Regions from separate parts of the Pseudoduganella sp. jia 12 genome, predicted to be linked through region 3. Evidence: riboswitches for the same ligand, from Rfam matches in the RefSeq annotation. Region 3 holds a riboswitch; each other region holds the start of a gene.
The links. A riboswitch is a leader RNA that binds a small molecule or an ion and turns the genes downstream of it on or off. The one in region 3 is predicted to bind cobalamin.
Positions count from the first base shown of each region.

Region 1: another riboswitch for cobalamin. It lies ahead of ACY65G_RS30155 (TonB-dependent receptor domain-containing protein); the one in region 3 lies ahead of ACY65G_RS08325 (energy-coupling factor ABC transporter permease).
Region 2: another riboswitch for cobalamin. It lies ahead of ACY65G_RS19970 (TonB-dependent receptor); the one in region 3 lies ahead of ACY65G_RS08325 (energy-coupling factor ABC transporter permease).

Region 1 is NZ_JBUXKP010000024.1:4,144-11,977, forward strand. It holds gene ACY65G_RS30130 (sensor histidine kinase) at 1-85, opposite strand, end outside; gene ACY65G_RS30135 (response regulator transcription factor) at 78-761, opposite strand; gene cobT (nicotinate-nucleotide--dimethylbenzimidazole phosphoribosyltransferase) at 803-1,834, shown strand; gene ACY65G_RS30145 (adenosylcobinamide-GDP ribazoletransferase) at 1,837-2,601, shown strand; gene ACY65G_RS30150 (histidine phosphatase family protein) at 2,592-3,149, shown strand; cobalamin riboswitch at 3,171-3,403, shown strand; gene ACY65G_RS30155 (TonB-dependent receptor domain-containing protein) at 3,475-5,328, shown strand; gene ACY65G_RS30160 (FecCD family ABC transporter permease) at 5,401-6,423, shown strand; gene ACY65G_RS30165 (ABC transporter ATP-binding protein) at 6,423-7,196, shown strand; gene cobO (cob(I)yrinic acid a,c-diamide adenosyltransferase) at 7,193-7,813, shown strand; gene ACY65G_RS30175 (cobyrinate a,c-diamide synthase) at 7,813-7,834, shown strand, end outside.
Region 2 is NZ_JBUXKP010000009.1:51,060-58,893, forward strand. It holds gene ACY65G_RS19955 (TonB-dependent receptor plug domain-containing protein) at 1-1,343, opposite strand, end outside; gene ACY65G_RS19960 (alpha/beta hydrolase) at 1,437-2,405, opposite strand; gene ACY65G_RS19965 (hypothetical protein) at 2,746-3,213, opposite strand; gene ACY65G_RS19970 (TonB-dependent receptor) at 3,341-5,374, opposite strand; cobalamin riboswitch at 5,505-5,728, opposite strand; gene ACY65G_RS19975 (TonB-dependent receptor domain-containing protein) at 5,831-7,834, opposite strand, start outside.
Region 3 is NZ_JBUXKP010000003.1:498,670-506,503, reverse strand. It holds gene ACY65G_RS08345 (sensor histidine kinase) at 1-985, opposite strand, end outside; gene ACY65G_RS08340 (TadE/TadG family type IV pilus assembly protein) at 1,123-1,587, shown strand; gene ACY65G_RS08335 (TadE/TadG family type IV pilus assembly protein) at 1,596-2,201, shown strand; gene ACY65G_RS08330 (VWA domain-containing protein) at 2,201-3,514, shown strand; cobalamin riboswitch at 3,574-3,783, shown strand; gene ACY65G_RS08325 (energy-coupling factor ABC transporter permease) at 3,897-4,577, shown strand; gene ACY65G_RS08320 (energy-coupling factor ABC transporter substrate-binding protein) at 4,574-4,885, shown strand; gene ACY65G_RS08315 (CbiQ family ECF transporter T component) at 4,879-5,652, shown strand; gene ACY65G_RS08310 (energy-coupling factor ABC transporter ATP-binding protein) at 5,649-6,515, shown strand; gene cobM (precorrin-4 C(11)-methyltransferase) at 6,512-7,303, shown strand; gene ACY65G_RS08300 (sirohydrochlorin chelatase) at 7,300-7,834, shown strand, end outside.

The DNA of each region.
Region 1 (7,834 bases), on a different contig from region 3:
ACGACACGGTGGCAAACGTCAGGTACGCCCGCGTGATGCGCCTGCGCAGCGATTCCTTCCTTTGCAGCGGATCCTGTTTACCCATCGGCTGCCACGAGCTTGTAGCCGATCTTCGAGATCGTGTGCAGCATCGGGTGGGGGAATGGCTTGTCCAACGCCTGCCGCAGGGCGTGGATATGCACGCGCAACGCATCGGTATCGGGCGGATTATCGCCCCACACCTCGTTCAGTACCTGCTCGCGCGACACCACTTTCGGCGCCTCCCGCATCAGCAGCCGCAGGATCGTGTAGCCGGTTTTCGTTAGCGCCAGCGGTCGGCCGGCGCGTTTCGCCTCGAACGTTTCGGTGTTGAAGGTAAGGTCGCCGAACGCCAGCACGGCGTTCGCGGCATGCGTGCCCTTGGCCCGCCGCACCAGCGCCTTCAGACGCACCTCCAGTTCGACCAGGGAAAACGGCTTGACGAGGTAATCGTCGGCGCCGCTGTCGAAGCCGGCCACCTTGTCTTCCAGCGTGTCGCGCGCGGTCAGCATCAGCACCGGCATGTCCTTGCGCAGCTCACCGCGCAGCTTCTGGCACAGTTCAAGACCGTTCAGGCCGGGCAGCATCACATCCAGCACCACCGCGTCGTATTCGTGCTGGGCGGCCAGCGCCAGCCCGCCGTAGCCATTGGCCGCCGAATCGAGCACATGCCCTTTTGGCTCAAGAAAGCCATACAGGTTGGCAACGATGTCCGGGTTGTCTTCAATGATGAGGATGCGCATCGCCCCATTATAATTCGCGCTTTCCCATCGGACCGCCTCCCATGAACCTGCCCCACATCGCTTCCACGGCCGATGCCGAGCTGGCAGCACGCCTCGCGCACGCCATCGACAACAAGACCAAGCCGCCGGGCAGCCTGGGCATGCTGGAAATACTGGCGCGCCAGGTCGGCCTCGTCCAGCGTACCACGGCGCCGGCGATCGACGCGCCGGCCATCCTGGTCTTCGCGGGCGACCATGGCGTGGTGGCCGAAGGCATTTCCGCCTTCCCGCAGGACGTGACATGGCAGATGGTCGAGAACTTCCTGGCCGGCGGCGCCGCCATCAATGTGTTCGCGGAGCAGACCGGCTGCATGCTGCAAATCGTCGATGCCGGCGTGGCGCACGACTTCGGCCCCCGCGCCGGCCTCGTGGACCGCAAGATAGCCCACGGCACCCGCAATTTCGCGGTGGAGCCGGCGATGACGGCCGAACAGTGCACCCAGGCGCTCGCGCATGGCGCGGCACTTGTCGACGAGCTGCCGGGCAACGTGATCGGCTTCGGCGAAATGGGCATCGGCAATACCACGGCCGCGGCCGCGCTGATGCACAAGCTGACCGGCATCCCGGCCGCAGCGTGCGTGGGCGCCGGTACCGGCCTGACGCCGGAAGGCGTGCTGCACAAGGCGCGCGTCATCGAAGCGGCCACCGCACGCCATGCGGGCGTGACGGCACCGCTGGAAGTGCTGGCCACTTTCGGTGGTTTTGAAATCGCCATGATGGCCGGTGCCATGCTGCGCGCGGCCGAACGCCGCATGGTGCTGCTGATCGACGGCTTCATCGTCACCAGCGCCCTGCTCGTGGCCGCGCGGCTGCAGCCGGCCATCATCGATTACTGCGTGTTCGCCCACTGCTCCAACGAGAACGGCCACCGGCAAATGCTCGAAGCGCTGGGCGGCAAGCCGCTGCTGCAGCTCGACCTGCGCCTGGGCGAAGGCACCGGCAGCGCGCTGGCCCTGCCGCTGCTGCACGCCGCCGTCAATTTCCTGAACCGCATGGCCACGTTCGCCTCGGCCCAGGTCAGCGAGAAGAGCTAAACATGCTGCAGGTGCGGCTGTTCTTCATCGCGCTGCAGTTTTTCACGCGCCTGCCCATCCCGCGCTGGGTGGGCTTCGAGCCGCACTGGCTGCACCACGCCTCGCGTTACTTCCCACTGGTCGGCCTCGTCGTCGGCGTCATCGTGGCGGCCATCTACTGGGCCGCCGCGCAGGTGCTGCCGCCGGCGATCGCCGTGCTGCTCTCCACCGCGGCCGGCATCTATCTCACCGGCGCCTTCCATGAAGACGGCTTCGCCGATACGTGCGACGGCATGGGTGGCGGCCTGACGCGCGAACGGGCGCTGGAAATCATGAAGGATTCGCGGATCGGCGCCTACGGCGCGATCGGCATCATCCTGCTGCTGGCCATCAAATGCGCCGCGCTGGCACATCTGCCACCGCTCGCGACGGTCGCTGCTTTATGTGTCGCGCATCCGCTGTCCCGGCTGATGGCGGCAAGCCTGATCTGGCGCATGGACTATGCCCGCACCGAGGGCAAGGCCAAGCCGATGGCGCAACAGATGACCGGCACGGAGTTCACCATTGCCACGCTGAGCTGCGTGCCGGCCGTGGTGGCGGCAAATGCCCTGGGCTGGCTCGACTGGCGCGGCATCGCCCTCGGCATCGTGGCGATGGTGTTCGTCACGCTGTGGTTTGCCCGCAAGCTGCGCCAACGGCTTGGCGGCTACACGGGCGACTGCCTCGGTGCGGTCCAGCAGATGGCCGAAGCGGCGTTTTACCTGTGCGTGCTGGCGCGATGGAGCTGATCCTCGTGCGCCATCCGCGCCCGGTCGTGGCCGACGGCATCTGCTACGGCCGCAGCGACCTGCCGGCCGATCCGGACGAGCTGGCGCGCGTGCATGCGGCCCTCCGTGCCGGCGGCCTGCCGGGAGATGCACCCGTCTTTTCCAGCCCCCTGCATCGCTGTGCCGATCTTGCCCGGCTGCTGTCGGCCAGCGTGATCTTCGACGCCAACCTGGCCGAGATGGATTTCGGCAGTTGGGAAGGGCGCAGCTGGAACGATGTCCCGCGCGCCGATGTCGACGCCTGGGCGGCCGACCTGCTCCACTACCGGCCCGGCGGTGGCGAGACCGTGTTCGAGGTGGCCCTGCGCGTTGCGGCCGCGCTCGATGCGATACGGCGGCACGGCGCCGAGCGCGCCATCGTCATCTGCCATGCCGGCACCATGCGCCTGCTTGCCGCGCTGGCCGACGGCACGCCGGCCGGGCAGGCCGCGCTTGCCGCCGCCTCGAAGGCGCATCGCATCGGCTACGGCGAAACCCTCCGCCTGGAGCTTCACCGAATCTTTTCGTGATACGGGCCTTTGCGCGATACCTTATAATTGCGCGGTTTTGGTGCCCGCGTTCGAGTCCTCGAGCGCAGTTAAACGGGAAATACGAAGCCCGATCCGCTGATCGGCCAACGTATGCTGCCCCCGCAACGGTAAGCAGGCAGCCGCGCGCGAACTTCGCAGCGGCAGCCGTCCGCGACAACCACTGTGCAAACGCATGGGAAGGTCGGACGGTGATGCCCGCCAGCCCGGATACCGGCCAAACCAGGTGGAGCCACGCACGGCGTGCGACTCTGTTCAATCCGGCCTGCGGGGACGTTGGCCGGTTGCTACTTTACAAAGATTTGCCATGACCTCTTCCGTAGCATCCCAGGCGGCGCTCGCGTCGCTGGCGCTCGCCATTGCCGCGCCGGCCGCCCACGCCCAGGCCACCGCCATCGATTCGATCATCGTCACCGCCACCCGCACCCCGCAGCTGGCCAGCGAAGTGATCAGCGATACCGTCACGATCACGGCCGAGCAGATCGCCAACTCCGGCGCAGGCTCCATCACCGAACTGCTGCAGCGCCAGCGCGGCCTCGAAGTCACCCGCAACGGCGGCCCCGGCGCCGCATCGAACGTATTCATCCGCGGCGCCAACGGCAACCAGAGCGTGGTGCTGGTGGACGGCATCCGCATCGCCTCCGCCTCGACCGGCTCGGCCAGCTGGAACGGCATTCCGCTGTCGGCCATCGACCGTATCGAGATCGTGTACGGCCCGCTGTCCACGCTGTACGGTGCCGACGCGATCGGCGGCGTGATCCAGCTGTTCACGAAAAAGGGCGAAGGCGCACCTTCCATTTCCGCTTCGGTTGGCGGCGGCAGCGACAAGACGTTCGCGGCCGATGCCGCGGTATCCGGCGGCACGAACCAGTTGAGCTACGCGTTCTCCGTCTCGAAGGAACGTTCGGACGGCTTCTCCGCCACGCGCCGGCCCAGTTCCAGCTTCGATCCGGACGACGACGGCTACGACCGCAAGAGCGCAGCCGGCCAGGTGGCCTACAAGCTGGCTCCCGGCCATGAGCTGGGCGCCATGTTCCTGTACACCGATACCGAATCGGACTACGACAGCGCGAACTTCGATGCCTACAGCACGCAGAAGGTGAGCAATGTGGGCATCTATGCCCGCAACCAGCTCTTGCCCTTCTGGACGATGCTGGTGCAGGCGTCGCAGTCGCGCGACAAGTCCGGTTCGTTCTATGACGTGGGCCCGTTCGGCTCCAGCCAGATCGACACCACGACCAGCACGTTCACGCTGCAGAACGATTTCCGCATCGGCAGCGACAACCTGCAAGTGCTGTACGAACACCGCAAGGAAGAACTCGACGGCTCGACGGCCGCCCTGAACCGCGCGCGCCACACCAACGCGTTCGCCGCCAACTACAGCCTGAAGCGCGGCGCGCACCTGGCCAACGTGGGCGTGCGTCACGATAACAACTCGGAATACGGCTCGAAGACCACCGGCTCGATCGGCTACGGCTACCGCTTCACCAGCGCGCTGCGCGCCGAAGCCAGCTTCGCCACCAGCTTCCGTGCACCGTCGTTCAACGAACTGTATTACCCGGGCTACGGAAACAAGGACAACAAGCCGGAGGAAGGCCGCAATGCCGAAGCGGGCCTGCGCTACGACGACGGCAGCACGAAGCTGGCCGCCGTCTACTACCACAACAAGCTGGACAACCTGCTGCTGAACACCAGCCCGTGCCCCTTCCCCGATACGACGGAACAGAAGTACCAGTATGGTTGCGCCTACAACATCAACAAGGCGCTGCTGGAAGGCGTGTCGCTGTCGGCCGAGCGCCAGATGGGCAACCTGCTGCTGATCGCGAATGCCGACTTCCAGGACCCGAAGGACGAGACCACCGGCAAGCGCCTGCAGCGCCGCGCCAAGCGTCACGCCAACTTCGTGGCCGAGTACGACATGGGCGCGGTGCGCGGCGGCGTGGAGTTCCAGCTGTCTTCCGGCCGCTACGACGACGCGGCCAACCGCAACCGTCTGCCGGGCTACGGCACGGTGAACCTGTATGGCACGTACCGCTTCAACCAGGACTGGTCGGCGCTGGTACGCTGGAACAACGTGGGCGACAAGGATTACGAGCTGGCCCGCTATTACCAGACCGGCGGCTCGAACGTGTTCGCCGCGCTGCGCTACGGCTTCAAGTAATTCCCGTATCAAACCAGTAGTGCTAAGCTGCCGGGCGCGTCGATGCGCCCGGCGCTTCATCCACAGGCAGACATGCATCCACTTTCCGCCCACCTGCGTTACCGCACCGGCGTGGTCACCGCCGCCCTGCTGCTGGCGTCGATCGCCAGCCTGCTGTTCGCGGGCGTCACGGGCTCCGTTGCCATACCGTTCGCCGACCTGCCCGGCGCGCTGCAAGAATTACTCAATGGCCGCGCCGAGACGCTGGCCGCCACCCTGCTCGACCTGCGCGCCAGCCGCGCGCTGACCGCTTTCGTGACCGGTGCCACGCTGTCGCTGGCCGGCGTCATGATGCAGACTCTATTGAGGAATCCGCTCGCCGACCCCTATGTGCTCGGCATCTCGGCCGGTTCCGCCGTCGGCGCCCTGCTGGCGCTGATGCTGATGTGCGCCGCATGGATGGTCGACATGACCGCCTTCATTGGCGCGATCGCCATCTCCATGCTGCTGTATGTGCTCGCACGCCGCGACATGCGCGGCGGCAGCGCCGCCGAGGGCGGCACCGCGCTGCTGCTGTTGACCGGCACGATCCTGTCCGCCGGTTGCGCGGCGCTGATCATGCTGATGCTGTCGATCGCCCCCGAAAGCCGGCTGCGCAGCATGGTGTTCTGGATGATCGGCGACCTGTCCGGCGCGCCGCTGCGCTGGCTGCCCTGGATCGTGCTGGCCGGCGGCCTGGCGTTCGCGCTGCGCACGGCCCGCTCGATGAACGTGCTGGCCCTGCATGCCGAAGCGGCCAGCACGCTGGGCATCCGCGTGGGCGCATTGCGCAAGGGCCTGTTCTTCTGTTCCGGCCTGCTGACGGCCAGCGCGGTCACCACCGCCGGCAGCATCGGCTTTGTCGGCCTGATCGTGCCGCATGCGTGCCGCTTCGCGTTCGGGCCGGACCACCGCGTGCTGATCCCGGCCGCCACGCTGGCCGGCGGCGCCTACCTCGTGCTGGCCGATACGCTGGCACGCACCGTCATCGCGCCGCAGCAGCTGCCGGTGGGCGTGGTGACCGCGCTGATCGGCACGCCCGTCTTCCTGTATCAACTCCATCGGCTGCGCAAATGATGATCGCCACCGACAACCTCAGTTTGACCATCGGCTCGCGCGTGCTGGCCGAAAAACTCGACTGGCAAGTCGCCGACGGCGAATGCTGGAGCGTGATCGGCCGCAATGGCACCGGAAAAAGTACCCTGATGCGCACCCTCGCCGGCTTGCGCGAGCCCGATGGCGGCCGCGTGCTGCTGCGCGGCCGCGCACTCCGGGACTGGCCGCTCGAAGCGCTGGCCCGCGAGCGCGCCTTCCTCGCACAATCACGCAGCGACGCGTTTGCCTACTCGGTACTGGAAACGGTGCTGTCCGCCCGTCACCCTTACCACGGCAAGCGTTACTGGGAAGACAGCGACGACCACACGATCGCAATGCGCATGCTCGCCGCGATGGAGGTCGAGGACCTGGCAGCGCGCGACGTGCGCACGCTGTCCGGCGGCGAGCGCCAGCGCGTGGCCATCGCCGCCCTTCTGGCGCAGGACACGCCGCTGCTGCTGCTCGACGAGCCGGCCAACGCGCTGGACCTGGCGCACCAGGTAAGCGTGATGGGTTTGCTGGCGAAACTGTGCCGAGAACAGCGCAAGACCATCGTCATGATCGGCCACGACCTGAACCTGGCGCACGGCATTTCCACGCACGCCCTGCTGCTGATGGGCGACGGCCGCTGGCTGGCCGGCCCGCGCGACGACGTGATGCGGGCCGACATCCTTTCCGACTATCTGCACCACCCGATCGAAACGGTGCGCCACGGCGCCCGCACGATCTTCATTCCTACAGAGGCCACCGCATGACCACTCCCGACGACACCGCGGCATTGAACGAGCGCCACCGCGCGCGGATGGAACGCAAAAAGGCGATCATCGACGCGAAGATCGCTGCCGCCGACAAGCAGATCGGCATCATCATCGTCAACACCGGCAACGGCAAGGGCAAGAGCTCGAGCGGCTTCGGCATGGCGGTGCGCGCGCTGGGCCATGGCATGAAGGTGGGCATCGTGCAGTTCATCAAGGGTGCGATGGCCACGGGCGAGGAACGTTTCCTGCGCCGCTTCCCCGACGAAGTGAGCTTCCACGCGATGGGCGAAGGCTACACGTGGGAAACGCAGGACCGCGAACGCGACATCGCCAAGGCCCACGAAGCGTGGGAGCAGGCCAAGCTGTTCCTGGCCGACCCGGCCATCGGCATGGTGGTGCTCGATGAACTGAACATCGCGCTGAAATACCGCTACCTGGACGTGGACACGGTGATCGCCGACCTGCTGGAGCGCCCGCCCATGCAGCACGTCGTCATCACGGGCCGCGGCGCGCCGCCCGAGCTGATCGAGATCGCCGATACCGTCACTGAAATGAACGTGGTGAAGCACGCATTCAAGGCCGGCATCGGCGCGCAGGCGGGCACGGAGTGGTGATGGGTGCCCGCGCAGTATTGA
Region 2 (7,834 bases), on a different contig from region 3:
CGGGTGGGGTGCACATTGATGTTGGCCGGGAACTGCGCGTTCGCCGTACCGACGTTCATGGTGCCGCCCGGGTAGCCGGCGGCACAGCCCGCGGCGACCGATGCGGGCAGGAAGGCGTTGTCGCAGCGGATCGCGAGGTTGCCCTGCTTGGCGGCACCCGGATTCGGCGAGAACGCCGATTTCACCTGCGCCCAGTTGCCGGTCACGTAGATTTCGTTGTCCGCGTTGAGGTTCCACGACAGGCGGCCATAAGCCACCTGGCGCTTGAAGTTCATCGCCAGGTTCGTGCCCGCGCCCACGCTGCCGGAGCGGTCGCCGCCGATGCAGAAATTGCCGACGCAATCCGTGCCGTACTCGAACGGATACGGCGTGCCGCCGGGACCGAACGCCGTACCGCGCAGCGGTCCGTTCGTGATCAGGCCATACTTTGCATACTGGATGTGCTGCGCATGGGTGATGCTCCTGTAGCGGGGCATGCCGGCGGCCTGCATTTCCCTCGTCGATTCCTGCAGGGCGGGATTGTTGTACCACGTGCGGCCATTGGCGCCCACTTCGCCGAACCCCGGCGAATCGATGCCGTTCTGTTTCGTGAACTCGCCGCTGACCGTCACGTGCAGGCGGCCGTCCAGGAATCCCCTGCCCCACGCGCCTTGCAGCGTGCCGCTCTTGTCGTCGTCGTATTTCGTCATGCCGCCGGCCACGTTGGCTTTGAAACCGGTGAACTTCTTGTCGGTGATGAAGTTGACCACGCCGCCGATCGCATCCGATCCGTAGGATGCCGAGGCGCCACCGGTCACCACGTCGACGCGCTTGACCAGCAGTTGCGGGAACTGGCTCACGTCGGTGATGCCGGTGACGTTGGCGCCGACCACGCGCTGCCCGTCCAGCAGCGTCAGCGTGCGGATCGTGCCCAGGCCGCGCAGGGAAAGAGAGGAAAGCCCCTGGATGCCGCTGGACGTGCTGAACGTGTTCGTGGTGCGGCCCGTGCTGCCCTGCAGGGCCGGCAGCTCGACCAGCGATTCGAACATGTTCGGCTTGGCCGCCTTGTCGAAATCGGCGGACGTGAGGCTCGTGGTCGGCGTGGGCTGCGTGAAGCCGCGCGCGGCGATCCGCGAGCCCGATACGACCACCGTATTCGCGGCGCTCGTTGCCTCGGGCGCGGATGAGGATGCGGGTTCGGTTGCCGCAGCCACGGGGGCAGTCGCCGGCTTGCCGTCATCCGGCTGTGCGCCGGCCGCCGGCGTTACGGGCTGGGCTTCCTGGGCGTGGCCGGGCATGGCCAGGATGCCGCAGGCGCTGGCCACGGCAAGGTTGACCAGCGTACGTTTCAAGGGGGTGTGCATGTCGTCTCCAGTGTTTTTTATGACGGCGCGAGTGGATGCGGCGGCACGCGCCATGCGTGTGCCGCTCCCTCTGGCCTTGTCGTGCAGATCTGCTTACAAGGCCTGCTGGCGTTTCGGCTGCAGGTAGCCGTGCATGCCCAGCCAGCGCACGTAACCATCGAACCAGCCCGTGCTGGTGGTGGTTTTCGGGTACATGCCGAAGCCATGGCCGCCCTGCTCGAACAGGTGGAATTCGACCGGGCGTTTCGCGCCGCGCCAGCTGTCGACGAGGCCGTAGCCGGCATTGGCGAAGAACGGATCGTCCGCGGCGAGGGCGACGAACAGGGGCGGCGCATCCGCCGGCACGGTGACCGCCGCCAGCGGGCCGTAGACGTTGCCGATGAACGCCGGCTTCGCATCCTGCCCATGCAGCGCCGTGGACATGGTCAGCATGGCACCGGCGGAGAAGCCGAGCATGCCGATGCGGTCGGCGTCCACATGCCATGCGCCGGCACGCGAACGCACGAGGGCGAACGCGGCCCGTGCATCCGCGATCTGCGGCGCATACGTGGTGGCCGGGTCTTGCGGCGCCGGCGGCCGCTTCGCGGTTGCCGAGAACATTTCCGCCATCGAGCGTTCGAATCCGGCCATGTCCGCCGGTGTCTGGTTCAGGCGGTACTTCAGCACGAACGCGGCCACGCCCCTGTCGGCCAGCGCCCTGGCGACATCCCACCCTTCATTGTTCATCGACAGCGTGCGGAAGCCCCCGCCCGGCGCCACGATCACCGCGGCGCCCGTGGCCTTCCCTGCCGCCGGCAGGAATGGCGTCAGCGTGGCGACGGTGACGTTGCGCGCGAACGTGCTGCCATACTGGGTGTGCCAGCTTTCGGACGCGGTCGCACCGGGCAGCGGGCCGGTACCCAGCACGATCGCCTCCGGCTGCTGCGGCACCGGAATCGGCACCATCCTGTCGTTCTGCGCCATTACGGGGGACGCCAGCGCCCATGCAATCGCCAATGCGCCGGCAGCCCGTCCCGTTGCGCGCAAAGTCGCGGCCTGCCCTTGTAACTGTTTCCCGTTCATCGCTATCTCCTGTTTTTTTAATTGGTCAGGCACGCCGCAATGCACGTGCCGCCCTCAAAGATAGCGCAAACATTTATGGTACGGCGATGTTAGTGACAATGTTGCAAAGAAGGCACACGCGCCCTGGAATCGTCCTGGGTCGGCGCGCTTATGCTGAAAACGTTGTCACAGAGCGAGGAACAGTTATAGCCGGCGGGTGGAAACGTCACCGATATGATATTTTCGATATCGGTTCCGACAAAAAAGTGATTGGCAGTTTTGGTACGAATAGGGCAGAAACAAGGCTACTTGTCTAGATAACGCTACCAAAAACCACCGCGAATACCTTGTTTCCGATCGCTCAGCGCACGGCCTTGCGCAAGCCGGCAGGCAGCGCATCGACCGGGCAGTAGCGATAGGCGGTGCTGTCGCGGCCGATCGTTTGCGTGAAGGCCAGCGCATCATCCACCTTCACCTTCTGGCGCTGCGTGAAGCGCTTGCCGGGGCCGGCGCCCGCATCGATGCAGCTCTGGTCGACCGTGTAGGTGACCGTATCGTTGCCGCGCTTGCGCGACTTGACGACAGCCTTGCAAGCTCGCGTATGTGCCGTGCTCAAACCCTTGCCGTCGTATTGCCGGATGGCGGCGTTGGCAGGCGACTCGCAGGATGACCCGGCGGCGACATAGATGCCGGGTTTCAGGCGATACACGCCGCCGGGCCCGGGCGACGTGTCCGCGCTGGCGCCGGCCATGCCGGATACGCCCAGTGCCGCCGCGCACGCCACGATCGTGGCGGCCAGGCGGGTGGTCAGCTTTGCTGGCTTGCTCATGGTTTCTCCGTTACGATGAAACGGCCGAGCTTACAGCGGTTCGCGGCACCCCGCATCCCGCAATCGTGCGGTCGTGTCACCCTGGTGCGGGGGGCTGCGAACCCTGTGTCGTTCAGGACCTGTGCCATCAGAACCTGTGAGTCAGCGACACCCGGAACGATCGCGATTCGACCGGGTGGAAATGGATGTCTTCCACCGCTTCGACTTCCCCTGCCAGCCGCGACTCGTAGAAATAATCGATCGCCGATGCGCGCCGGTTGGCCAGGTTGAACCCTTCCAGTTCGACGTGGGTCGCCTTGCCGATGCGGTAGCCGATGCGGCCGTTCAGCGTGGTCGTGGCTTTCGAGCGCACGCTGTCGTCCTCGACCAGTGGGCGCGGGCCGAACCAGCGCAGGCGCAGCGCGCCGGACCAGGGCCCTGCCGGTGTGACGGTCGCCGCGAACTGCGCCACGCCTTCCACCGCGCCGGGGATGCGGTCGCCCGCTGGGTCGGCATCGCGGAAGCGCGCCCGCGCGTACGCGAGATCAGCGTCCAGCGACAACCATTTCACGGGCTTGTAGTAGTTCGAGAACTCGATGCCATGGCGGCGGCTCGGCCGCCCCGCCTCCGTGGTGCCCGCATCGCCGACGAACAGCAGTTCGGAATCCATGTCCAGGCGGTACAGCGACAGCGATGTTTGCAGACCGCGGATCCACTCGCTGCGCACGCCCAGGTCCAGCCCTTTCGTGCGTGCCAGCGGCGTGACACGGTCGGCCGGCTCGCCGTTTTTCGGATCCACCGCGATCACCGTGCCGCGCGCGTCGTTGCTGTGGAAGCCCGTGCCGGCGTTGACATAGAACTCCGTCCGCGCCCATGGCCCGAACACGAGGCTGAGGCTGGGCGAGACGATGTTGTCGCTGGTAGTGCCGGCGTTGACGGCGTTGTCGCCGTGGACGTCGAACCGGTAGCGGTCCGCCCGCAGTCCGGCCACCGTGCGGAACACAGGGCTCCAGCGGGCCTGGTTTTCCAGGTAGACGGCACCGCTGGTTTCGACGATGTGGTCCTGGCGGGTCGTGCCGATCACCTGGCGCGCTTTCGTGCGGTAAAGGCCGTTATGGATGTTGTCGTTCTGCGCGGCGAGTCCGACGGTGGTGGTGGAAGCGATGTCGCCGCCATGGTGGTGCCAAGAATAGCTGGCGTCGATGCCGGAGGTGACGCGGCGGTCCGGCTGCGCGAACTGGTCGCCGTTGACCGGGTCGTCCAGGAAGTACGTGAAGTTCGAGAACAGTTCCAGGCGGTTCGCGATCATGTACGCGGAGACTTTCGCGCTGCTGTCGTCGTCGCTGCGCTGCCATTTGCCGGACAGACTGTAGCGGTGTGCGCTGCCGCCGTCGGTGGCGTCGATCGCATCGAAGCGGCCCAGCGTGCCGTTGTCGACGGCGCGCTGCGGGATCTGGTCGGTGGCGTTCCATCTGGCGCGGTACACCATCGCGGTGATGGAAAAGCCGTTGTTCTCGAAGCCTTCGCTATAGCGCAGTACGCCGTTTATCTTGCGGTAGTTGTCGCCACGGGTGAACGGACCGTCGTTGTGCATCGTCTCCAGCCCGTACAGCAGGTTGCCGTCGCCGACATCCGGCGACGCGGCGATCATCACTCGGGCGTAGCCGTTCTGGCCGGCCGTGACGTTGGCGATGCCGGACGTGAGCCGGTTGACATACGTGAGTTCGGTGGCTCCCGCCGAAGCGAAGTCTCCCGATGACGCCGAATATGGGCCCTTCTTGTAGTCGAGCCGGCCGGCCAGTTCAGGGATCACGAAATTCAGGTCGGTCCAGCCCTGCCCGTGCGCATGGCTGCGCTGGTTGACCGGCATGCCGTCGACGGTCGTGCGCAGGTCGGTACCGTGATCGAGATTGAAGCCGCGCAGGTAGAACTGGTTCGCCTTGCCCTCGCCGCTGTGCTGGCTGACCACGAGGCCCGGGGTGGCCTCCAGCAGTTCGCCGGGACGGTAGGTGGTGCGAGCTTGCAGCTGGCTCTGCGTGACCGTGCCTGCAGCGGCCGAATCGGCCTCGCCGAGCTGGCTGATACGCGATGCCTCCACCAGCACACGCTGGAATGGCGGATCGTCCGCATGGGCAGCAAAGGACATGACTGCAAGGGCGACAGGCAGGAGCCCGGTTTTCATCGGAAGGATTTTCATGAAGTGAATGACGCGGCAATAACCGTGCGTGCGCGCCGCGCGGGCATACGCCTCGGGCTGGTCGGACAACACGGGAAAACAAAACGGTCGATGGCAAGGCCGCACCCCGGGCCCCGCGTTCTTGTCGTGACCGGCCGGTCTTCTGGCTTGCCGTCATCCTCCCCGGCCCCTGCCTTCCCGCGCTGGTATGCCCAGTGCAGTGGCGTCGAACCGGTTCGTCAGGCTCACAGCAGCGGGGGCTGCGCCGGACTGGCGGGGATGGTTATCCCGCACGTCACCGGCTTCCCGTTTCACCCCGCCATCGGTCGATGGCGGGACACCGTTCACTCGAGAGCGGATTCTACAGGCAAGGATGAGTGGTTGCCAGCGCCTTCGCGAAACGCCATGCGATCGGAAGACGCCGCAATACAAGGCTGGGCGCCTCGCTGCGCCGGCAGGAGTTCAGAACGCGTAGTTCACGGCCGTGGCGTAACGGCGCCCGTCCACATAGCCGTTCGAGCTGTTGGCGACTTCCTTGTCGGCCAGGTTGTAGATGCCGAACTTCAGCGCCAGGTTCCGCTTCAGGCGATGCACGATCCCCATGTCGACGAGCGTGTAGCTCTGCGACGTGGCCGCGCCCGTGGCCAGGTCGGTGCTGATGAATTTGCCGGTATAGGCGGCCTGCGCCCACAGGCTCGTACCGCGCGAATGGTCGTAGTTCAGGCCCAGGTTCGCGGCATGCTTGGGCTGGTCGCTCAGCGGGCTGCCCTTGCTGGCGCCCGTCAGCTGCTCGGAATCGGTCAGCGTGTAGTTGGCGCGCGCCGACAGGCTGTTCGTGAAGCGATAATCCAGCGCGATTTCCGCGCCGCGGATCCGCGCCTTGTCCACGTTGATCGTCTGCTTGTAGCCGTATTGATGGGCCGGATATTCCAGGCCGCCATGGAAGCACGGCACGTTCGGCCGGCACAGGAAGTCCGCCGAGCGCGTGATCTTGTCGTCGAAATCGGTGCGATACACCACGGCGCTGGCCTTCAGGCCCAGGTCGGTACGTTCGTAGTCCAGGCCGAATTCGTAGCTGACGCTCGTTTCTGGCTTCAGGTCCGGATTGCCGATGCTGACGCCACCACGCGACGTGGCGGAGAAGTCGGGCGCCGAGTTGCGCAGCGACGGGGCCTTGTATCCGGTGATGGCGCCGCCCTTGACGGTCAGCGCGTCGCTGGCGCGGTACACCAGGTAGGCCTTCGGGCTCCAGTGGCCGGCATACTGCTCGTTGTAGTCGTAGCGCACGCTCGTGGTCAGCGCCAGGCTGTCGCGCAGCCGCCATTCGTCTTCCGCGAACGCGGAAAGCTGGTAGCGCTCCATGCTGACGAAGGCATCGTTGGCGGCGTTGTGTACGTTCACGGCGCTGGTGGCGCCGTCCTCGAGCTGTTCGTTCTTGTAGGTGAAGCCGCCGGTCACCGTGTGCGCGTCGCTGGCCTGCCAGGTACCCTGGCTGTTCAAGGTCAGCGTATCGAAGTCGATGCCGCGCGCCACGCCGCTGGGCGCGCTGGTGCGGGTGGTCGGATTGCTGGCCGAGTCGTAGTTCAGGTAAGTGCTCGCGCTGAACTTGCCGTAGCGGCCATCGTGCGCCAGGAACAGATTGTCCTTCGTCGAGCCCTGGTAGCTCGCGGCCGCCGTGGCGGCCAGCGAGCGGCCCGGGTTGCGCCAGCGGTCGGTGTCGGTGCGGCTGCCGCCGGCTGTCAGCGTGTTGCGGCCATCGGCTTTCCACGTGACCTTGGCGCCGATGTTGCGCTGCTTGTAGTCGGCATCGCCCGTGGTGGTGTCGCCGAACTGCACGGCGCTGCCCTCGTTGGTGCCGCGGAAGCCGCCCGACAGCTGGATGCCCAGCACATCGTCGACGAGCGGACCGTTCAGGATGAAGCTCGTGTTGTAGGCCTCGCCGTTGACGTCGTTGCTGCCGTCGGGATGCACGTATTCGGCCGTGACGGCGCCCTTCCACGTGTTCGAAACCTTCTTCGTGATGATGTTGATCACGCCGCCCATCGCGTCGGAGCCGTACAGGCCGGATGCCGGGCCGCGAATGACTTCGACGCGCTCGATCATGTCGAGCGGCGGCATGAACGACAGCTGCTGGCCGCTGCCGCCGCCGTTGAACTCGAACGTGTCGCCGCCCTGCGCCGGCCGGCCATCGATGAGGAACAGCGTGTAGGCATTGCCCATGCCGCGGATCGAAATGGATTGCTCGGTACCGGTGCCCCGCACGGAGACGCCCGGAACGAACTTCAGCACGTCGGCCAGGTCGGTGTACGAACGCTTGGCGATCTCGCTGCCGGTGATGACGGTGATCGAGGCGGCGGCATCGCGGATGTTCTGCTCGTAGCCCGAGGCGGTAACGACGACGGTGGCCAGTTGCTGCTCGGTGGCCTGGTGCGCCAGGGTGCTCGCGCTGGCGAACAGCAGGGGAAT
Region 3 (7,834 bases):
GCAGGCGGCGCGGCGCGGTGACGAAGATGCGGCCGGCACCCTTGCGCAACGGCAGCGCGGCGCTGATGAAGGCGGCGGTGTCGAGCAGGTCGGCAATGCCGGCGCCCGCATCCGGATCGATGTCGCTCCAGCCGCGCTCGCCGGCGGCCAGGCGTTCGGCGCGCGCCGGCGCGCCGTGGTACAGCACCGTTCCGGCGCCGCCCAGCGCGAGCAGCGGGCGCACCGCGTCTTCGCGCATGCTGCTGCGGCTTACCGGGCGCCCGGCGGCAGGGTGGTGCACGGTATTGAGCGTCCAGCGGCCTGCGCCATCCTGCATCAGCAGCACGCACGTGGTGCCGCCATAGAAGCGCAGGATCTTCTCCATCAGCGAATCGAGCGTGTGCTGCACGCCGAAGCGGGGATTGGATAGCCGGCTCACGTCGCGCAACAGCGACAGGCGGCGCCGCTGGTCGATGGCGAGGCCGGCCCAGTAGGCGATCATGTAGCCCAGCCCGAGCACGAACGTGGCGCGCAGCAGCAGCAGCTGGATGGATGCCAGGCCCTGCGCGGCCAGCACGGCGATCGTCACCATGGCGGCCGAACCCAGCGTCAGCCGGGCGCCATCGTCGAAGCCGCGGCGGAACGAAGCGGCAAGGATCGCAAAGAAGAAGAACGAAAAAAACGGGCTCGGCGTGCCGCCCGTGGCATAGATCATCAGGCCATACCAGCCGATATCGACCCAGTAGATGACCGGGCCGTGCCAGAAGCCTGCGCGCATCCGCGCCACGGCGAGCAGGACCAGGCTGTGCAGCACATAGGCATGGAAGAACAGCCAGGTCCAGCTGCCATTGGCGATGAGGTCGCTCGGGCCGATGTACAGCGTCAGCAGTGCGGAAACGGCAAGGAGCACCCGCATGCCGAACACCATCCACGCTTCGGCGTCGGGTGCGGCTGGGCGCGAGGGAGGCAGGATCGTCGTGGATTCCCGCAATGTCTCTTCGTGCATGCCTTTAAATCATTCTTCGTTGTTCTGGCCCGACAGCGGCGTGTTTCTCCGGCGATCGAACGCTGCCGAAAGGAAAGTTGCATTGTAGAATCTCAAGCTTACCGCATACAACCCACTCCAACGGCCAAAGTTTCCAAATGTTCATCAAACGCCGTCAATCTGGCGCCACACTCGTCGAAATGGCGTTCGTCATGCCGGTCTTCCTCCTTGTCTTGCTGGCATTGGTCGAGTTCGGGTTCATGTTCTTCGTGACGCTGACGATGCAATACGCGGTGCGCGAAGGCGCGCGCTATGCGATCACCGGCCAGAAAGACCTGGACCCGAACACGGCCAGCCAGCAGCGCTACGCCGCCGTCATCGAGAAGATCCGCGACAGCTCGTTCGGCATGTACGAGAAGGTGGCGCCCATCATCCACGTCAATGGCAAGGAGTACCAGGCCGCCAATTACGGCAACGCCATGTTCGGCACCGCCGGCAGCATCATCGTGCTCAAGCTCGACTGCACGTGGAAGGTGACGACGCCGTTCGTTTCCAGTGCGTTCAAGGACGGCAAATACAGGTTCGCCGTGGCGGCAACGATGCGCAACGAGGCCTTCGAGTGATACCGCACATGCGTACCCCGATGACATCGCGGCGGCGACAGCGCGGCGTCGCCGCCGTCGAATTTGCGCTGATCCTGCCGATGCTGCTGTTGCTGCTGTTCTGCATGATCGACGCGGCCCGTGCGCTGCAGGCCAACATCATCATGGTGAACATCGGCCGCGAAGGCGCCAACCTGGTCGCACGCGGCAACATGACGCTGGAGACGGACAGCCAGCAGATCATCCACGCGCTGATGGCCAGCGCGCCGCCGCTGGACGTGAACCGGCGCGGCATGGTGTACATCACCCGCGTGATGGGCGTGGTCAAGAACAACGTGTCGACCAGCGTGGTCCTTGACCAGTATCGCTGGAACGACACGGTGCGCAAGCTGGGCTTCATCGCCAGCAACTACGCGCCGGCCAGCAAGGCCTACAAGTGCACCGATTGGGGGACCACCGCATGTGCCGGCATCAGCAGCAGTTCGCGGCCAGCCACCGACATCATGAAGGGCCAGCTGGACGACGGCGAAGTGGTGTACGTGGTCGAGACGTTCTACGACTTCGACATGCTGATGACCGGCAGCTTCAACGTGCCCACCTTCGGCCCCGACCTGTATTCGATGACGATATTCTGATGACTCCACTCCTGAAACGGCAACGCGGCGCCGTCGCCATCATGGTCGCGCTGGGAATGATGGTGCTGCTGGCCGTGGCCGGCCTCGCCGTCGATGCGGGCCTGGCCTACCTGGTCAAGGCGCGCCTGAACGCGGCCGTCGACTCGGCGGCGCTGGCCGGGGCGCGCGCCGTGACGGCCGGGGACAACAAGGCGGACCAGGAGGCCAGCGCGGTGAAAGCGGCAAGGGAGTTCTTCGAAGCGAACATCCCGGCCAATTACCTGATGTCGAAACCAACGCTGCTGGATACCACGGTCGCATTCAACGCGGGCGAAGTGACGATCGACGTGAAGGCCGAGGCACCGATGCCCGTGTCGATCATGCGGATCATGGGCTTCGAGTCGCTGACGCCGGTGGCCTATGCGCAGACGATCCGCAGGGACCTGGACATGGCGTTCGTCGTCGATACGTCGGGGTCGCTGGTCGATGTGCAGGCGGCTGTCCGCTCCTCCGCCAGGAGCTTCCTGAACAAGTTCAACGTCACGCAGGACCGGGTCGGCATGGTGCACTTTTCCTCCGGCGCCATCCTGGATTATCCGATCGCCAAGTCTGGTCGCGGCTTCCGGCGCGATGCGATGCTGTCGACGATTACGGCCTTTCAGTTTGAAGGGGGCACCTCGTCGTTCGAAGGCATGCGCCGTGCGCGCGACGACCTGAACGCGATCCCGACCGCCAACCGTTCCAGCCTGCGCGTGATCGTGTTCTTCTCGGATGGCGCCCCCACGTCGTTCGGCGTCAACCTGCCTTTCGGTAACTGCAACAAACCCGGCGTCGTCGATTCGGTCGGGCAGGCGATGCTGCGACTGGACACCCAGTACGATTTCGTCAGCAATGCCTGCAAGCTGGAAGGCAGCGCATGGAATACCTTGAAGAAGCTGCCGAGGTACTACAACGCCATCGATACGGCTTCAAAGGAATGGGCCGTGCAGGCCACGGCGCCTCGCGTGGTAACGGAAGATATCGGCAGTTCCACGATGTTCAAGCAGAACGTGAACCGCGCCGCCCGCAACCTCGCGGAAGCCGTGGCGGCCAAGGCGCGCGACGACGGCACTTTCGTGTTCACGCTCGGCATGGGCGCCGCGCTGAAGGAGAAAAACGCCGACAACGAAACGGGCGAAGCCGTGCTCAAATGCATGGCCAACGTGGCAGATGGCCCGTCACGCTGCTACAACGCGGCCAAGCCCGTCGGCATGTACTGCTACGCGGCCACGGAGGCCGACCTGACGCCGTGCTTTACGAAGCTGGCGTCGGCCATCCTGCGCATTTCCAAGTAAGGCTGTCGGGTGCGCGCGTGGCGGCGCAGCAAAATTGCTATGCCACGGCAATGCATTTCGGTTACCATGCGCGCTTGGGTGCGCTCTTTCCGTTCGGGGAGGGCGTTAAACGGGAAACCGGTGAAGCCGCCACGCGCGGCCATTCCGGTGCAGCCCCCGCTGCTGTAAGCCTGACGGATTCCGCCAATCAGCCACTGCGATCGCTCGCGGGAAGGCGCGGATGAAGGATGACGGCGAGCCAGAATACCGGCCCATGCAAGTCAGCACCATTCCCCGGGGTGACGGGAAGCCGCTGTCGAAGCGGCGCCGTGCCCGGTCCCGTCTCGACCGTCTTTTCATCTCCCGCAGGTGCTCCAATGGACCATTCGACGGGAGGTTTCGAATGCATATCATGGAAGGGTTCCTGCCGCCTGCTCACGCGCTGGGCTGGTCGGCCGTCTCCGCCTGTTTCCTGGCCGTGGGCCTGCGTGCGATGGCGCGCGGCCTGCGCCTGCATCCCGAACGGCGCATGCTGTTCGGCGTCGCCGCCGCATTCGCATTCCTGCTTTCCGCGCTCAAGCTGCCATCCGTCACGGGCAGCTGCTCGCATCCCACCGGCGTGGGGCTCGGCGCGCTGCTGTTCGGCCCCGCCGCGATGGTGCCCGTCGGCTTCGTGGTGCTGCTGTTCCAGGCACTGCTGCTGGCCCACGGTGGCGTGACCACGCTGGGCGCCAATGTCTTTTCGATGGCCGTGGTCGGTCCCTTCGTCGCGTACGGCGTGTTCCGCATGGTTGCCGCACTGGGCATGTCGCGCGCCGTTGCCGTGTTCGCGGCCGCGTGTATTGGCGACCTGGCCACGTATGCCACCACGTCGCTGCAGCTGGCCTGGGCGTTTCCCGATCCGGTGGGCGGCATCGCCGCTTCGCTGGCCAGGTTCGCCGGCATTTTCGCGCTGACCCAGGTGCCCATCGCCATCAGCGAAGGCCTGCTGACGGTGCTCGTGGTGAACGCCATCGCCCGGTTCGACGGCCATGAACAGCGCGCGGCACCCGTGTTCGCTCACCGTACCGGAGGGCGGCCATGAGGCCGCGCACGTGGATGGCGTGGACAGCGATCGTGCTGCTTTCGGCATTGCCCCTGTGGCTGGCCGGCGGCGCGGCGTTCGGCGGGGCCGACGACCTGGCGAAAGACGCCATCGGCACGATCGCGCCGGGCTATGAGCCGTGGTTCGAGCCCCTGTTCGAGCCGGCCAGCGGTGAAATCGCGTCGCTGCTGTTCGCCCTGCAGGCGGCGATCGGCGCCGGCGTGATCGGCTACTGGCTCGGCCTGTCGGTCGGGCGCGAGCGTGCCCGCGCCGCGCGCAACGAACCGGATGACGATCGCCGATGCTGATCGAAACGGCTGCCTACGCGAGCCGCTGGCGCGGCGTTGCCCCGTCGGCCAAGGCGCTGTTCGCGGTCGCGGGCATCGCCGCCGCATGGATCGCGCAGCGGCCCGGCACGCTGGCCATGCTGGCGCTGTTGCTCGTCCTCGCTGCGCTGCTGGGGGCGCGCGTGCCGCTGCGCACGTGGCTGACGGCCGCGCTGGCGCCACTCGGCTTCCTGCTGCTGGCATGTGTCACCTTGCCGGTCGGGCCCGACGCCCATGGCGGCTGGCACTGGAACGGTGCGATGGTGCCGGTGGCGGCGCACGCGGGCCTGCGCGCGCTGGCCGTGCTGGCCGCGCTGCTGGGCTTCGTACTGACCACGCCGCTGCCGGACCTGCTGTCGCTGCTGCGCCGCCTGCGCACGCCGGAAATGCTGCTCGACCTGATGGCGCTGTGCTACCGCATGCTGTTCGTGCTGCGCCGTGCCTGGGACGATGGTGTCGAGGCGCAGCGTGCGCGCCTGGGCTATCGGGGCTCGCGCCATGGATGGCGCGGGGGATGGCTGCAAACATGGCGACAGGCATGGCGCTCGACCGGGCTGCTGGCCGGCCACGTCGCCCAGCAGGTATGGCTGCGGGCGGCGGCATTGCAGGCTGCCGCGGATGCGCGCTCGTACACCGGCACGCTGCGCTTCCTGCCGGCCGTGTTCCCCCAGGCGCGGCGCCAGAATACGCAGGCCCTGCTGGCCGGTGTCCTGCTCGTCGCCCTGGCCACGGGAGACCACTGGCAATGACGCATCCCGTGCTTGAACTGGTCGGCGTCGACCACCTCTATCCGGATGGCGGTACCGGCCTGCGCGGCTGCACGCTGGCGCTCGGCCGCGGCCGGCGCCATGCGCTGCTCGGCGCGAACGGGGCCGGCAAATCCACCGTGCTGCGCCACCTGAACGGCCTGCTGCGGCCGGGCGCCGGGCAGTTGCGCTGCGACGGCCAGCCTGTCGGGCACAACCGCGCCGCGCTGGCCGCCTTGCGCCGCCGCGTGGGCCTCGTGTTCCAGGATCCGGAGCGCCAGCTGTTCGCCGCGCACGTGGGCGAGGACGTGTCGTTCGGGCCGCTGAACCTGGGCCTGGATGCCGCCACGGTGGCCGCCCGCGTCGATGCGGCGCTCGATGCCGTGGGCCTGCGCGGCTACGCGGGCCGCGCCGTGCACCACCTGAGCTTTGGCCAGAAGAAGCGCGTGTGCATCGCCGGCGTGCTGGCGATGGAGCCGGAAGTGCTGCTGCTCGACGAGCCGATGGCCGGGCTCGACGCGCCGATGCAGGCCGACCTGGCGGCGCTGCTGGACCGTCTCGTCGCGCGCGGCGTGACCGTGCTGCTCACCACCCACGACGTCGATTTCGCGTTCGCGTGGGCCGACGATATCCATCTGCTGGCCGCCGGCCGCTGCATCGCCTCCGCGCCCGCGGACCATCTGGCGGCACGCGCCGAACTGCTGCACGCCGCCGGCCACCGCGTGCCGCTGGCCTTTGCGCTGCATGCCCAGCTGGCGGCGCGCGGCCTGCTGCCGGCCGCCCCGGCGCCGCGCAGCGTGCCGTCATTGCTGGAGGCGCTGCGCAGGCTGCCCGCTGCATCGAACTTCCTGGAGAACACCGAATGACAGTTGAAAACCCCGGCAAGGTATGGTTTGTCGGCGCCGGCCCGGGCGACCCGGAACTCCTCACCGTCAAGGGCCGCCGGCTGCTTGGCGACGCGGGCGCCGTGCTGTTCGCCGGTTCGCTGGTCGACCGCGCCGTCACGCTGTATGCGCCGCCTGGATGCACGATCCGCGATTCGAAGGACATGACGCTGGAAGAGATGACGGCCTGGCTCATCGAACAGGCGGCCCTGCACCGCACGGTGGTGCGGCTGCAGACAGGCGACCCCGGCCTGTACGGTGCACTGATCGAGCTGGCCCGCCCGCTGGGCGCGGCCGGCATCGAGTGGGCCGTGGTACCGGGCGTATCGTCGGCGATGGCGTCGATGGCGGCGGCCGGAGAATCGCTCACGCTGCCCGAAGTCACGCAGACCGTGATCCTCACGCGCGTGGCGGGGCGCACGCCGATGCCGGAAGGCGAAGACCTGGCCAGCCTGGCCGCGCACCGCACCACGCTGTGCATCTTCCTGTCCATCACGCTGCTGCACAAGGTGGAAACGGCGCTGCGCGCGGCTGGCTGGCCGGAAGATGCGCCGATGCTGGTGGTGCACAAGGCAAGCTGGCCCGGCGAGGAAAAGATCCTGCGCGGCACGCTGGCCGACATCAAGGCGCGCTGCCGCGAAGCCGGCGTGGCCAGCCAGGCGATGATCGTGGCCAGCCCCACGCTCGGCGCGCTGCACTGGGAAACATTGGCCCGCTCGAAACTGTACGACCCCACCTTTACCCATCGATTCAGAAAGGCAAGCGCATGAACGCACCCATCATCATGCAGGCGGCAGCGCCGGCGGAAGACATCATCCTCATCGTCGGCCATGGTTCGCGCGAGGATTCCGGCAACCGCGAGATCCGCGAGTTCACGGAGCAGTGGCGCGCCCGCCGCCCGGGCTGGCGCATCGAACTGTGCTTCATCGAGTTCGCGCCGCCGGAACTGAACGCCGCGCTGCTGGCCGCGGCACGCCAGGCGCGCCGGGTGCTGGTGGTGCCGCTGATCCTCAACGCCGCCGGCCACGTGAAGATGGAGATCCCGGAGGCCATCGAAGCCGCGCGGGCCGCCTGCCTGCAGGCCGCCGGCCACCAGGTCGACATTCTGCTCGCTCCGCACCTGGGCGCCAGCGATCCGGTGCTCGCTGTGCTGCGCCGGCGCCTGCGCGGCGCGATGGCGTCGCTCGACATGCCCGACCCCACCACGACCGGCGTGGTGCTGCTGGGGCGCGGCTCCTCCGACCGCGGCGCCAACGGCGACATGGCGAAGATGGCCCGCTGGCTGCTCGAGGAAGGCGACC